Regions from separate parts of the Terrabacter ginsenosidimutans genome, predicted to be linked through region 2. Evidence: riboswitches for the same ligand, from Rfam matches in the RefSeq annotation. Region 2 holds a riboswitch; the other holds the start of a gene.
The links. Region 2 has a riboswitch for S-adenosylmethionine ahead of metX (homoserine O-acetyltransferase MetX). Riboswitches for the same ligand answer to the same signal wherever they lie in the genome.

Region 1: linked by a shared signal. The riboswitch ahead of ABD831_RS21140 (hypothetical protein) and the one ahead of metX (homoserine O-acetyltransferase MetX) in region 2 are both predicted to bind S-adenosylmethionine.

The regions. Positions count from the first base shown of each region.
Region 1 covers NZ_BAABDC010000013.1:28,747-36,592, forward strand. Annotated here, with positions in the region: gene ABD831_RS21125 (hypothetical protein) at 1-86, opposite strand, end outside; gene ABD831_RS21130 (hypothetical protein) at 161-607, opposite strand; gene ABD831_RS21135 (cyclic-phosphate processing receiver domain-containing protein) at 796-1,206, opposite strand; gene ABD831_RS21140 (hypothetical protein) at 1,203-1,748, opposite strand; SAM riboswitch class IV at 1,785-1,899, opposite strand; gene ABD831_RS21145 (DUF3293 domain-containing protein) at 1,987-2,976, opposite strand; gene ABD831_RS21150 (hypothetical protein) at 3,080-4,816, opposite strand; gene ABD831_RS21155 (hypothetical protein) at 5,173-5,607, shown strand; gene ABD831_RS21160 (N-6 DNA methylase) at 7,474-7,846, shown strand, end outside.
Region 2 covers NZ_BAABDC010000010.1:77,700-85,545, forward strand. Annotated here, with positions in the region: gene ABD831_RS20045 (diacylglycerol/lipid kinase family protein) at 1-465, opposite strand, end outside; gene ABD831_RS20050 (SulP family inorganic anion transporter) at 462-2,168, opposite strand; gene ABD831_RS20055 (RNA polymerase sigma factor) at 2,429-4,060, opposite strand; gene ABD831_RS20060 (universal stress protein) at 4,380-4,778, opposite strand; gene metX (homoserine O-acetyltransferase MetX) at 4,969-6,234, opposite strand; SAM riboswitch class IV at 6,250-6,364, opposite strand; gene ABD831_RS20070 (DUF4192 family protein) at 6,450-7,846, opposite strand, start outside.

The DNA.
Region 1 (7,846 bases), on a different contig from region 2:
AAGGTGCGCGTTCCATCCGCACGTCGGCGATCCGCCCAAGTGTCATCCGGGGAAGCTGCGAGAAACCCCTCGGGAAGAGTGGTCACTCGTTTGTCCCCCCACCTGCTGCTTGAACTCATGACGTCACGCGGTTCATCAGCGCGAGGTGTGTCGGCAGGCATCAACTTTCGTCCCACACCTGCACGAGCAGCCATTCATTAGGGGCACAGGCGGCCGCCGCCGAAGCGTCGACCTCGGGGCCTCTTCCTACCCAGTGCGGGTCGATGATGTCGCCTACGTCAAAGTGCCAGGTCGCGTTCGCGTGCGGGGGCGCTTCAAGCTGTGGAATCACATCCGCTGCGAGGGCGTAGTAAATGCTGGGATACCCGTTCACCGCGGTCATGATCGCTCGATTGGCGTCTACCAGCGCATGCAGCCAATCGGTACCGCCTACGCCTGCTTGCCAGAGCGCGAGTCGCTCTGCGGCTGTCGTCACCTCGGGAAGGGCTTGCGCCTCGTCGATGGTCAGCCGTCCATGCACGGAGTCTCCAGAATCCGGGCCTCCCGCTGACAGTCGCGGATCAAGCCTCAACACGGAGATGTTCCAACCCAGCATGATCAGATTCAACCGCACGAGCAGCGTGTTTAGGCGTAGCTTCGCTGCGCGCCCCGACAGGGACGTCAATCCCAGTGCATGTATGACTCGCACTGTGTTCCAAGGCGACAATGCAAAACGAGGCAGCCGAACAGGATCCCTCCTGTTTCGTCTAGGCGACGGTCGCTCGACAGGCTTCGCCAGGGCGCCCGCGGGCACCCTTAAGTGTGTGCGGTCCGCGGGTATTCGTGGGGGAGGGGCCGCCGGTCTAGGTTGCGAGTCCAGATTCCGGCACTGAACTCGCGGCGCGCTGGGTACCCTGCGAGGCGGAGGCGTGTCGTGATCTGGAAGCCCTCGAGGGTGCGGGCGCTGTGCACGAGGATCTGGCGGATGCGAGCGGGGTGCCCAGCCGCGGCTAGTCCGATGAGGTGTTCCACAATGGGTTCGCTGTTCTCGTCGAAGAGGTCGTAGTCCAGCCACAGCTCGTCGATCCATTGTCCTGCAAGCTCATTGAGCAGGTAGATCCCGTGGTCGGGGGTGCGGGCCATCAGGCATGGGCGCCCGTCGCGGAAGAGGCGAGTGTCATCGATCAGCACGACCATGCCAGTCGCAGCGTCTGGTCGCTCGGTCATGCCTTCTTACTCCGGCACGGGTGCTCGGCTGCGGCGGAAGCATCTGGTTCTACCCCGTCGACTTGGGCGGGCACGGGTTCACCGATCCATTGGCAGTCCAGACAGACGAAGGCCTGCTTGCTGAAGTACTTCCAGATGCGCACCCTGCCGATCCGGCAACCGTGCGCTCGCCTTCTCGCCTCCACGGACATGGTTGGTTTGGCGACCGGCACCATGCCAAGTTCGGGAAAGGTCGAGCGGTTCCTGTAGTACGCCCTTCCGACGAGGTGGCTCGCGAGTTGGTCGAGCTCCACCTCGACCGGATCGGGCTGGGACTCGCGTTCCTTCTCGGCGCGCAGGGCCTCAGCTTGCTGCTCGTCGGCGGTTGGTGGGCGGGCGCACCAGGCGCTTGCGGGCAGATCCCGTAGATTCTGGCTGTCGGAGTCGGCCGCAGGTGCAGGTACGGTGCTGGCCCAGGCGCGCGCGGCTTCGGCGGCGACCGCGGCCTCCAGGATCGCAGGGGGAGTGGCGACTTCGGACCGCACGGGTGGGGCATTTGACATGGTGTCCCTCTCGGTTCCTTGGGTCCCAAGAACCGGAACCCGCGCTTACCGACTGGCGGACGCTAGTCGGTCAGGTCTTCCTCGGTGGGCACCGGCGCGGGACCGGTTGCCGAGCGACTACTCCGAGGCGTTCACGTCGCTTCTCTGAACCTGTTCACCAGAGTGCCACGCCAGGGGACTGCGAGGCGGCTCAAACGCGCAAAGAGGACATTGATTTGAGCCGGCGGCGCGCTTTCGGTTATGGCTCCGGGTGACGTGATGCGACCGCGGCGTAGAACAGGGCGGATTCGCCAAGACGCTCGGCCACGTCCCGAGCGCCGGCGGCGTCGCCCTGTTCAACCGCATGGCAGAGATGACTCCACAGGTCCAAGAGGTGCCGAGGTATGCCCTCCGTCTCCAAGGCTCTGGTGCGCGGCGCGATCGAGTCGGCCAGCGCTCGGCCGGCTTCCGGTACCCAGAGGTCTGGGTCGAAGCCACCAGACGCCGCCGCCTCAAGGATTGGCGCCAGCGCGTACCGGGCGCGGGCGGCTTCTTCGTCCTCCAAGGGAGGTAGGCGAGTCCGGCGGCGGCGGGCGGCCTCACGTCCGGCGCGGGCGTCCGCGAGTCGCCAGTACTCCTGGGTGAAGGCCAGCGACAGCTGCTCGAGTCTCTCCGCTTCGTCGGGGTCCTTAGTGTCGTCGATCACACGCTGCGCGGCCGCGTACGCGCGGGCCACCTGGACGTAGGGACTGTCCAACCCGAACCTTCGGTAGGCCTCGTCCACTCGCCGGGCAGTCTCGGGGGCGTCCAGGATCTGCCAGCCGGCGCGTGTCGTCGCGTCTGTGGTGCAGGAGGTGACGGTCAAGCCGTTGTCGGTCCAGACGAAGATGGCGTCCTGGCCGAAGTCACGCCCGATGCCACAAGCTACCTCCACGTCCATGCCTAGGATCGCGACGCTCTCCTCGACGTGGGCCCAGTTCTGGTCGCCGCCGGCCGCCGGGTGGTACTCCGTTCCCTCCCGGTCTAGTCGTTCCAACAGTTGACGGTGGGCCCGTGCATTTTCCGTCGTCGTGACCTCGGTACCGCCCGGGTTGTGGGCCGTGATCACCACGATGGCGCCGCCGGAGGCAGCGGGAGGGAATGTCCCGCTAGTTCTATCCGGCTGGTCCGGGCCCACGACGACCAACCCGTCCGGCAGATGTAGCCGCACAACGGCCGCCTCGTAGCTGGCCCAAGGGTCTTCGGACATGCGTCGGTCCTGCTTTCTTCGTAGCGGCGGGTACTCGAGACCGGCCGTGGTGCGGCTGGTCCCTGACCTGACGTAAACGTCTTCCTGATATCCCGCCGACCTGTTACTCCATGTCAAAGGGTGCAAGTGAGCCGTGCTCAAGTTGGAAGTTGATGGCGCCCTCCCACGCGCTCGGCAAGGAAAACAGCGTGCCGTAGACGTGGTCGAGGTCGGTGACTGCCTTGAACCAGTCTTCGAACGGGTCCATGCCAGCCGGGCCGGCCTCGCTATGCGGGGTGGGGTGGGTGCCGTTTAGCCTGTCCCAAGCGCGGCCGGCATAGCGGTTGTACTCCGCGGCTGAGGCGGCCAGATCCTCCTCGACCGATTCGGCATGCTGTGACAGGGCCCGTCGCAGGCCGTCAACCACCGCTTCACCGATACCGTCGCGGGCTTGGACGAGTAGGAACTCGGGCATCGACCCGAGCTCATCGCCGAGTTGGGAGCCGATGAGATCACGGACGTCGTCTTCGGTGCGAACTCGGCCCAGTTCCTTGTACTCGGGCAGGAACGGGTGGCGCATCAGATGCAGGACGGCGAACTCTCCGTCGCTGCCCGGTACCTCAACAAGGTTCAGAGATACAACCGTCGGGCCTATGGGGTTGAAGATCCCGTAGAGACACAGTTCGGCGAACGTTCGGGCGGTGAGCCATCGGCGGTCAGCCCGATCCGGTGTCGGGCTGGGCACGCCCATCATTGCCTCCATGGCGGGCTGCTCAAAGACGGCGAGGAGGTCGGCGGCGACGTCCGGGAGCACGGCATCGTCGAGCGTCTCGGTGCGCGCGGGGCCGGCCTGTCCGGCGGAGTCGGCGACGGCCATCGCCGCGCTCAATCCGGCGACGACGTTGTGCAGCACGCTCTGAAGACTCTGATCTGGTGAGCTGTTGGTCATCGTTCGCAACGTGAAGGAGGGGACGAAGATCTCGTACTGGACCGCTTCTTCGGACACAGTCCAGGCGCCGCTCAGTGACCACTGAGCGGCGAGGTCCAGTGCGAGCTGATTGGCTAGCCAGGCGTCTGGGACCGTTCGGCCGCCGAGAAGAGGAAAGCGGATTCGAGCGAGGAACCCCAGCCCGAACGGCTCGCGGTCTCGGAATTGGCCGGTCACCCGGTACCGGGCGTTCGGCGGCACCTTTCGAGGCGCTGTGCCTGCTGCGGCCGAGGCAGAGAGGAGTTCGTGGTCGATGCCGTCAACGCACACTTGCTGCTCGGTTGAGGAGTCCCCACCCTTAGCTCCGATCCACGCTTCCACCTGTGAACCCAAAGCCATCAGGTCGACGCGTGCCGGGGTGAGGTCGAAGGCCCATTCGGGTCGGCCTCGTTCGCTGCGGACCAGGTGGAACATGCCGTCTGGTTCGGCTCGGATGCCCGACGCCCCTAGCGGGTGGGAAGAGTTCACCGTGCCGCCGACGGCGCCTGCGAAGGCGTCCGCGATGGTGTCCGCGTGCCAGAAGGCAACGGTGGCAGCGCTCACCCACCGTGCGTAGGGCTGGTCCCACTCCGGCTGGATCACGGCGGTGGCGATGCCCTCGACCGTGCGCGACTGCTCATTGACGACATACGACCAGCCAGCCGTGTGACGGTTCAGCGCATGGCATAGCGACAGTGCCTGGTCGAGATCCCGTACGTCACGGATGACGTCCGTGGTCGCCGACCACCGAACGAAGCCGTCGTCCAGTTCCTCATGAGCTATGCGCTGACGCAGACGAAACGGCCAGTGCGAGAACCCGTCCGGGTGGACCTCCCACCATCCTGGTTCCACCTGCCACGTCTTCTCGCGCAGGAAAGCGGTCGGGTCGGACACCGAGAATTACCCCTGACTCAATAGGCCTGGCTCGTCAGGCCGACTCACGCTGATCGGATCAGGGGGAGCGTACTGAGGTCATGACACACCAACTCGGAGGCGAGCGCGGGTGTCGCAACTTCGGTTCAGGAACACCCGCGAAGCATTGGCCAGCACGCGGGCCGACTGAAAGTCGCTGACGCCGGTGTCCTCGCTGTCGTCAACAGACATCCGGTCGAAGAGCGACGTCGGGGAGGCGGCGGGCGGTCACCTGTCCTGCCCTGAGGAGGACCGGGTCGCGGTCGCAGTCAAGTATCTCTGCTCAGGCATGACGCCGATACCAGCGACTGTCACCGGACGCTGGCACGATGCCTCGCATGGACCTTGTGTACAACCGTTCCCTCATGTCAGACGAACTCGTGGTCTTTGCCAGTCGCCCTGAGGCCGAGGCTGTCAGCGCCATCTGGAACGCCATCAAGACAGCGGCGACGTGGGAGGGATTCATTAAGATGATGCCCGCGACCGAGTGGGCAGCGATTATGGAGAGCCAAGACAACGAGATGCCTACGGAGGGGCCGTTCGAGGCTGACCGTCTCCCCGGTTACTCCGACGGTGACTACCCCCAGTGGCTCGCCGCGAAAATGCGCGACGCCCTGCCCCGTGTGGTGCGCGAGAAGTACGGCCAGGCTTTCGACTCAGTGTTGAACGGACCCGCTATGGATCTCCAGTGGTCGGACGCGGAGGCAATCGCCGAGGATCTGCGCGGCCTTGGCTATCGGGTGGAATACCGCCCCGATCTCAAGCTGGCATGACGACTACCGCCGCCCCAATGCCAAAGCGCTTCGCGAGCAACTCCGGTAGTGCTGGCTCCCCATGCGCAGTGCACCAACGCACGCAAGTTCTTGGCTAGACGTTCTCCGCTGCCCGCCGCTCGAGGCATCTTCCACACATCCGCTGACGCCACCCGTCCTCGAGGCGGGCACGCATCGCAGCTCGGACGTGGTGCGTCGCCAAATGAGTAGAGGCCGAGGCGTTTCCTGTGGGAGCGCCGTCGGAGCGGCTACTGACGCCGTGGGCGGCATCGAAGCAGACAGGTGGTGTCCCCAACAGCACGGAAGACTTGTTCTCGGCTATGCCCGTGACACGGCCGAGGACCCAACAGGGCTGGAGAAGGCGCAGGAGGCGTTCTTCAACGAAGTGCTGCCGAAGGCAGGCGCTCATGCTGGCTTCGATCTCGAAGATCACCCCGGGCCGCGCTCACGCCGTCCTGCGCTGGCCCTCTTCTTCGGTGCTCCGCGGACCTGGTTCCGCCGCCGTGAAGCGTGTTTGCGCACGCCGACCGAGTGCCACTCGGGATTGAACGTGGCGAACCTCCCGCGGATGCGACCGCCGCCTACGCTCGTTAGCGGCTTATGCCACCGAGCCGACGACACGCCGGCAGGCTACGTCGAAGCTGCCAGGGAGGTCCGCGCTGTTAAGGCGCGTTGCCGTCTGCTTGGGTTGGATGAAAAGTCCAGGCGTCCGGCGAGGTGGGCTCCTCGCACGCGGATCTTGTGAGCCGAGGATCGCGAGGTGCTCGGGATCTGGCCGCTCCGTGTTTCATGCCTTGGGTTCCGGGGGTGATGACACTGCCCGACGGGTCGGTGATGACCCGCATCGAAACGACTTCGAGCCGCAATCGGGTCAGGGCCAAAAGTTCCCCGACGAGCTCACGGGAGTCATGGGCGTGGACCGTCAACGTCGTTACCACTCCCTCGCGATCCTGTTCGGACGCGAAAGGGCCAGATGTCGCGCTCATCCACTTCACCACGCACCACAACGAATGCCTTCATCCTGCGCGCCTGCTCTCGGACAATGTCTCTGTACGTTGTGACAGCATCGCGCCGCGATCGTGTCGCCGCCTCAGCCCGCGGGTATGAGACCCCGGCGCTGAGCGAGGGCGCCGAGTGCGGGATCCGCCCCAACTTCGGCAAGTTGGTGCTTGCACGCGTTCATCTCGGCAGTCACGGGTGCCCGTTCTGGGATGGGTCGGCCTGCTCCCTGTTCGCGGCCGGGGCCTCGGTGGCGCTTGGCCTGCGGCGGCGACCCCTGTTGAAGGACCGGTGGATGTGCAGGTGATCGACGCGGGCCGCCCGGTGCTGCACTTGGCTGCGCGGTTGCGGAGCACCGTGGAACCGTGAGGCTAGCTTTGAGCGTGTGGAACTTCGGCGCTGACCTCGGGTACAGCCTCATGCTGCCCGTTCCTGGGCGCGCCTGTCCCCGCGAGCGAGTGCTGCCTGAAGCTGTTCATCGGCAACATGCCCTGGGCTGACCGCGATGCTCTCCGGCGCTAGCCTCCGCCCGTTGGCATGTCTTGCGTTGCCCTGTCTGCCCGCGCCCGGGACTTCAACCAACCCAGTACGATTCAGTTCCGCCAACTCGCTGCGTTCGGCAGGGGCTCGGAGGTGGCTTCGTCAACTAGGTGCGACGGCCAGTCAAGCCTTGGGACGGGCGGCACCAGAGGAGTCGACTCGTAGTGCCCGGGTCGACGGCTGAGTCGCGGCAGAATAGCCAAGACTTCGGTCACAACACGGTGGGCGGGCCGCGAAGCGTCCGACGGCAACGAGAGACTATGGGCAGGGCGCGACCAGCGGCCGATACGCAGCAAGGGTAGGAATGTGAAGGTAGGGCAAGACGTCGTGACCGGTGGCGCCCCGGCACTCCCGGAGTCACTTGTCAAGTCGAGGAAGCGCGTCGCCGACCACGGTGAGGTCTTTACGCCGACGTGGCTGGTAGACGACATGCTCGATCTAGTAAAAGGTGAGACTGAGCGAATCGACTCTCGCTTTTTGGAGCCCGCTTGCGGCTCTGGCAACTTTCTCGTCCAGGTGCTCATCCGCAAGTTGGCCGCGGTTGAGCGTCGGTACGGCAAATCCAACTTCGAGAAGCGCCACCAGTCACTGCATGCCCTGATGTGCACCTACGGTATAGAACTTCTTGAAGACAACATCGCTGAGTGTCGGGAGAAGGTCCTGATCCCCTTCTCTGAGTACCTCGAACTTCGTGATTCCG
Region 2 (7,846 bases):
CTGCTTGCAGAGCTCGACGAGGCCGAACCGCTCGACCTTGCCCCCGCCTGACTTCGGGTTCATGATCAGCACCGCCTGCCTCGCCTTGGGCGCGGCTTCGGCGTCGTCGTCGAGTGTTGCCGGGGGCAGTGCGTAGCGCGCTGCAGCTGCGGAGAGCGCCGCGAGGGCCAGCCCGACGGCCAGCACCCGGACACTCTGGCTCGCGAGTATCACCAGGACGAAGACGACGAGCGCGATGGCGCCGAGCACGGCAGCGGTAGCCCGGACGCTTCCCTTCCGCGACACGACGTACCACGCGGCCACCACGGCCACCCCGAGCGCGATGACGCTGACCAGCAGGACGTCCCAGCGGCGGATGGAGACGACCACGAGGAAAAGCAAGGCTGCCGCCAACGCCATCATGGCGAGCATTGCAGAGGCCCTGCGCAGTGCGCTGGGCCTTCGGTCGTGGACAGACGTCGTCATGAGGGCTCCTTCGGGGCCTGCCAGCTCGCGCCGGTCAGCCGCCGGTACTCGGCGACAGCCGAGTCGACGGTCGGGAGGAAGTGCTCCGGGGCGATGGTGCGGGTCAGCTCGTACCTCTCGATCTTCGCGCGCACCGGGTCCTTCATCTCTGCGAACACGAGCGACACCCCGCGCGCGTTCAGCCAGGTGTCCAGCTCCTGCAGCATGTCTGAGGCCGTGGTGTCGACGTCCGTGATCGGCTCTGCCGCGACCACGATCCAGCTCAGCGACGGGTCGTCCTCAGCCATCTCGCGAACCGTCTCGCCGAAGCTCCGGGCGTTGGCAAAGATGAGCGGCGCGTCGAACCGGTAGACGACCAGTCCGGGCAACCGCTCGGCGTCGGGGTAGCTCTCGGTGTCGTGCAGTCCCGCAACCCCCTCCACACGGCCGAGCTCTGCCTGGTGCGGCCACCAGGTGCGGCGGAAGACGTTGAGGATGGACAGCCCGACCGCGATGAGGATGCCGGGCAGGACACCGAGGAGGGCCACGCCGAGGAGGGCGATGAGGGACAGGAGGAACTCCGTCCGACGCTGCAGCCAGAGGCGACGCGTGCCAGCAACGTCGGTCAGCGACACAGCGGCAGCGATGACCACGGCACCCAGCGCTGGTTGCGGCACGTACTGCATCAGCGAGTTGGCGAAGAGAAGGACGACGGCGATCACCAAGGCGCCCACGACCCCGGTGACCTGGGACCGGGATCCGGCCTGTTCCGCGACTGCCGTCCGCGACCCGCTCGTGCTGACCGGGAAGCCCTGGAAGGCTCCGGCGGCGATGTTGGCGGCCCCGATGCCGATCATCTCCTGGTTTCCCTGGACGCGTTCGCCCCGTCGGGCAGCGAAGCTCGACGCCGTTGACATCGTGTCGGCGAGCGCGACGACGGCTATCGCAAGGGCTCCCAGGAAGAGCGGAGGAAAGTCACCCCAGCCCACGTGCGGGATCGCGAACGTCGGGAGGCCTTGCGGGAGCACGCCGACCGTGTCGACCCCGTGGGACTCGAGGTCGTACAGGTTCACCACGACGGCTGTGAGGGCGACGACGACGAGAACGCTCGGGACCTTGGGGATGAACCTGTTGAGCAGCAGGATGCCGGCAAGCGCGCTGACTCCGATGAGGGCGGCCGTGCGGTTGGCCGCCCCGGTGAACAGGCCCGACACGAAGGCGTTCGCCTCAGCCACGAGGCCGTTGGCGTCGGTGGAGAACCCGAAGAGCTTGGGCAGCTGACCGACGATGATGGTCAGCGCGAGACCGTTCATGTAGCCGATCTGGGTCGGCCTCGACAGCAGGTCCGCGACGAAGCCGAAGCGCGCCAGCCCGGCGACGACCATGACGACACCGACGATGACGGCCAGCATCGACGCGAGCGCAACGGCACGCGCGGGGTCACCGCCGGCGAGCAGCAGGGGGGCGATCGTTGCAGCGATCATTGGCCCCAGGGACGAGTCCGGTCCCAGCACGAGCACTCGGGAGGGCCCGAAGACGGCATATCCGATGAGGCACAGGATCGAGGTGTAGAGCCCCGTGACGGGCGGGAGCCCTGCCAGCTGCGCATATGCCATCCCTTGCGGCACCAGCAGCGCCGAAAGGACGAGCCCCGCGACGATGTCCTTCGGGAGCCACGACCGCTCGTAGGAGTGGGCCAGACGCAGGCCCGGAACGCGATCCATCCACCCGCTCGTCCCGACGTCGTGTCGGTCGGCGAGCGCGGCCATGGTCAGCCGCCGATGTGGGTGCGCACGCTGAGTTGGTATCGACCAACGCCCGAGTGCTCTCGTCCAGTCTGGAGAACAGGCACCATCCGAGCCTACAGGCGGCCGGCCGCGCCGTCCGGCGTTCACAGAGCGCTCGGCACCGCCAGGGACGGCAGCGGGTCAGGTACCCGAAAGGGCACCCGACCCGCTGAAGCCCGACAAGAACAGGGCGACTGTCAGTCGAGGTAGTCGCGCAGGACCTGGCTGCGGCTCGGGTGACGCAGCTTGCTCATCGTCTTGGACTCGATCTGACGGATGCGCTCACGCGTCACGCCGTAGACCTTGCCGATCTCGTCGAGGGTCTTCGGCTGACCGTCGGTGAGGCCGAAGCGCATCGACACGACGCCCGCCTCACGCTCGGAGAGCGTGTCGAGCACCGAGTGCAGCTGCTCCTGCAGGAGCGTGAAGCTGACGGCGTCTGCCGGGACGACGGCCTCGGAGTCCTCGATGAGGTCACCGAACTCGCTGTCGCCGTCCTCGCCGAGCGGGGTGTGCAGCGAGATGGGCTCGCGGCCGTACTTCTGGACCTCGACGACCTTCTCCGGGGTCATGTCGAGCTCCTTGGCGAGCTCCTCCGGGGTGGGCTCACGGCCCAGGTCCTGGAGCATCTGGCGCTGCACGCGGGCGAGCTTGTTGATGACCTCGACCATGTGGACCGGGATGCGGATCGTACGAGCCTGGTCGGCCATGGCGCGGGTGATCGCCTGACGGATCCACCACGTCGCGTAGGTCGAGAACTTGTAGCCCTTGGTGTAGTCGAACTTCTCGACCGCACGGATGAGGCCGAGGTTGCCCTCCTGGATGAGGTCGAGGAAGAGCATGCCGCGACCGGTGTAGCGCTTGGCGAGCGAGACGACGAGTCGCAGGTTGGCCTCGAGAAGGTGGTTCTTGGCCTTCTTGCCGTCCTGGGCGATCCACCAGAGCTCGCGCTTGAGCTTCATGTCGATCTTGTCACCGGAGTTGAGCTTCTCCTCGGCGAACAGGCCGGCCTCGATGCGCTTGGCGAGCTCGACCTCCTGCTCGGCGTTGAGGAGGGCGACCTTGCCGATCTGCTTGAGGTAGTCCTTGACCGGGTCGGCCGTCGCACCTGCGGTGACGACCTGCTGGGCCGGGGCGTCGTCCTCGTCGTCGTCACGGATGACGAAGCCGGACTCCTCGGTCTCCTCGGCCTTGGCCGCGGCTGCCGGAGTGGCGCCCTCTTCGGAGTCCTCGTCGGCGTCCTCCACGGGCTCGACGACGACGTCCTCGAGCTCCGCGACCGGGGCGTCCTCGGGCTCGGCGTCGTCGGCCTCGTCACCGGCGCCGGCGGCGCCGGCAGCACCCTCGCCCGATGCCGTGGCCTTCTTGGCCGCGGTCTTCTTCGTCGCCGTCTTCTTGGCGGGTGCCGGCTTGGCTGCCGCCTTGGCGACGCCGGCGTTGGTAGCTGCCTTCTTGGTCGTCGTCGCGGCGACCGAGGTGGACTCCTCGCCGGTCGGCCCCGCGGTGGTCTTGGCCGCCGTCTTCTTGGCGGCGGTCTTGGTCGCCGCGGTCGTCGTCCGTGTAGCGGACTTCGTCGCCGCGGCGGTGCTGGTGCGTGCGGTGGCCACAGTGCCTCCCTTGGTCCCTGTTCGGGTCTTCTTCGTCGTGCTGACGTGCGGCGCATCGACGACGATCTCGATGTCGTGGGCCTCGAGGGTCGTCAGGACCGGCTTCATCTGCTTCAGGTCGAGTCCGGCATCGACCTGGGCGCGCGCGATCTCCGTTCCCGTGATGGTGCCGCTACTGCTGCCCTTGACCAGGAGCTGCATGATCGCCTCGTGCTGGAACACCTTCGGCAGGGTCTTGGGAGCTCCAGCGCTTGTTGCCTTGGGCACGGATGCAGTCGCCTTTCGTCGCAGGTCTCGTTGTGATCGACCCGATTTCGGGCATGCATCATCACAACGAACGAGAATGGGGGTTGGTGCCGGGAGGGTGTGGCCAGTTGGAGTCGATCCCTGTTTCGAGCTCTCGGTGCGCCTTGTGCGATCCCGTACTCAGACATTATAAAACGGCCGATGCCGTTTGGACGAACGCACGTCGAACGCGCGCCCGGCGCGAACGGGCCGGAGGGCCCTGCGAGACCCTGTGGCAGCGCCGGGGGGTGGCGCCTCAGTCGCCCTTGACCGCCAGCACCGGGCAGCTCGCGTCGAGCAGGATCCGCTGCGCGTTGGACCCGAGGATGAGCTTGCCGACAGGGCTGCGACGACGAAGACCGATGACGATGAAGTCGGCCTTCTCCTCCTCGGCGACGGAGATGAGGTCCTCGGCGGGGTCGTTGCCCCGGACGAGCTGGCGCACCTCGTGCTCGAGCCCTCTCTCCTCGAGAACGGCCTGCACGCGGGCCAGCTCGGTCTCGAACTGCCTGGCCTCGTCCGCGTCAAAGTCCTTGCCCCCGCGGTGGGAGCTGATGACGACGAGCTTCGCACCGCGCAGGACGCACTCCTCGGCGGCTCGCTTGAGCGCCGCACGACCTTCTTTGGTGGCGACATAACCAACGACGATGGCCACTTTCCCGGACCTCCTTGGGACGGAAACAACCAGTGCTCGCACCGTACCCGATATCGCGGCGCCGGGTGCGTCCCGCGCCGACAGTGCAGACCAGGCTGCGTCACACCGTCCGACACGGCGTGCGGACCGCTGTCCTCACCCACTCCTGACCCCACGTCCGAGGGCGAACCCGCCCGGGACGCAGCAGGGTTCAGAGGGTGCGCCGGTCGAGCGCATCCCGGATGATCCGACCGACCTGGTCCTCCTCGATGAGGAATCCGTCGTGGCCGAAGTCGGACACGATGTGCGCCCGGTGCGAGGTCGGGAGAGCGGCGTGCAGCTCGTCGGACAGGCGTGGCGGGTAGAGGCGGTCGGTGTCGACCGAGACGATCGTGCAGTCGGCGCTGACGCGTCGCAGGGCCGCCTCCACGCCGCCTCGGTCGCGCCCGACGTCGTGGGAGTTCATGGCCTCGGTCAGCACCACGTAGGAGTTCGCGTCGAAGCGACGAGCCAGCTTGCCCGCGTGGTGGTCGAGGTAGGACTCGACGGCGAAGCGACCGCGGTCGCCGGCGCGCAACGGATCCTCGCCGAGCTGCGGGGCGCGACCGAAGCGTTCGTCGAGCTCGCTCTCCGTGCGGTAGGTGATGTGGGCGATGCGACGCGCGAGACCGAGGCCCGTATCGGGGCGCCGGTCGCTCGAGTAGTAGTCGCCACCGGCGAAGTCGGGATCGTGCCGGATGGCGAGCAGCTGCGGCTGGCACCAGGCGATCTGGTCGGCCGTGGCACAGGGGGTCGAGGCCAGCACGATGCAGCGGTCGACGTCGTCAGGGTGGGTGACCGCCCACTCGATGGCTCGCATGCCGCCCATCGAGCCGCCGACGACGGCGGCGACGCGGCGGATGCCGAGGCGGTCGAGGAGCAGCCGCTCCGCCGCGACCTGGTCGCGCACCGTGACGTAGGGAAACCGGCTCCCCCACGGCTGCCCGTCCGGGGCCTGGCTCGAGGGGCCGGTGCTGCCCTGACAGCCGCCGAGGACGTTGGAGGCGATGACGAACCACTCGTCGGGGTCGACCGGGCCGCCCGCACCGACCAGGGAGTTCCACCACCCGGGCGAGGCGTGCCCGGGGCCGGCCTCGCCGACGACGTGGCTGTCGCCGGTCAGGGCGTGCTCGACGAGGACGACGTTGTCGCCGGCCTCGTTGAGCCTCCCCCACGTCTCGTAGGCGATCCGGACGTCGGGCAGCACGCCCCCGCGCTCGAGCTCGAGGTCACCGAGGTGGACGAACTGGCGTCGTCCCACGGGGTCGCCGACCCGCCAGGCGCCGTCAGCCCGATGGGCCGGTGGCCGTGTCGACCCGTCGGTGCCGTCCCGCTCCAGGTGGCCGGAGGCCTCGGTGCCCTGGGGCGAGATGGTGCCCTCGGCAGCGTGACGCACGGTCGGCCGACGCGTGCTCTGCTTCCGGTGGGTGACGGTCATCGGGGTACTCCTCGGTCCTCGCGCTTGCACGCACCCACTGCGGGTGCGGCCAGGTCCTCACCCGGGGCACCCCACCGCGAAGGAGGGTTGCCGACCAGCGAGCCGGGGCTTGTCGCTGGTACTCGTGACCTGCGCCAACCATACGCGAGCACCCACCGGGACAAGGTCGCCCGGTCCACGACATGGACGCCCGCCGTTCCGGACGGTCCCCGCCCTCATGCGCAGCGCGAGGGCCGGATGCCGTGGTCGAGGGACTGGCGCACGAGCCGGCACAGTCGGTGGTCCGGTTCGAGGTCGAGCGCGTGGTCGACAGCGATGCCGGCCCGTGCCCCGTCACCGCACCACCATGCGAGCGACGCGACGACCGACAGCAGGGGTGCCGCGTGCGCAGCCGGGGTGAGCCGGCACACCTGCTCGAGGCGCCCGAGCATGAGACGCGGGCCCGACGCCACGTCCCAGTCCTTCCAGCCCTCGTCCGACTCCCGCCCACCCACCTCGTCAGTGCCATCCCAGCCCTCGTCCGACTCCCGCCCACCCACCTCGTCAGTGCCATCCCAGTCGTCCGGCTCGACGTCGCACGCCGGCCCGACGGTCTCGCCCCCGCCGTCGTTAGCGCCGCTCGGCGTGTCCGACCCGAGGTCGAGCAGGGCGTGCAGAGCCCGCAGCGCCTCGAGGTCGGACGCGGCCAGCCGCGAGGCGACGTCGCCGCCCGCCCCGGCATCGATGCTCGCGGAGTTATCGGTCCCGTCACGTGCTCCGCCATCGGCGGCTGGTGCGAGTCGAAGGTGCGGGCCGAGCAGGACGTCGAGCATGACGACGAGCTCGACCGGGAAGGTGTCGAGCGGCGCCGTTCCCGGGCACAGCCACCCGATGAGGGCATCCCGGAACTGGACGTCGCGCAGGGGGCCCACGAGGGAGGGCAGCCAGTGCTCGATGCCGTAGCCCACGACGTCACCGGTCAGCACGCCTCCCCAGGCGACGAGGGAGTCGTTGACGAGGAACTGGCGGGAGGTCGGCTCACCGCCGTCGAGAACCCCCAGCCCTGCGCCCGCAGCCTTCGCCCGCCGGGCGGGGTCACGGCGCCCGGTTGGCTGCTGCGGCAGCTCGGACACCGACCCTCCCGCCGCGCGGTACCGACGCTGCCAGTCCTCGATGGCGCTCGCCGTCAGGTCGTGCCGGGGCTCGGATGGCGACAGCGGACTCACGAGGCGGGCGAGCTCCTCACGGTCCGGGAGCACCGCGTGCCCGAGCGCCACGTAGCTCGCGACCGCCGGCACGTCGGCCTGCTCGGGCAGGAGCCAGCCCTCGTCGGGACAGCAGTCGCACCCGACGGAGCGCCACCGGCCACCACGCAGCACGAGACGCTCCCGGACGATGACCCGCTCGGCCTCGACTCCCTCGGCGAGGGCCTCGAGCAACGGCAGCGACTCGTCGGGGACGTCCTCGAAGCCGACGATGGCCACCGACGACGGGGCGCCCTGCAGCAAGGTCGGCAGGGTCTGCGCAGCGGCCTCGGGAGCCAGCTGCGCGTCGACGACGTCGAGCCGGGCCACCAGCCCGAGGCGCTTGCCGTGGAAGCACACCACGACGACACTGCGCTCCGGTTGGAAAC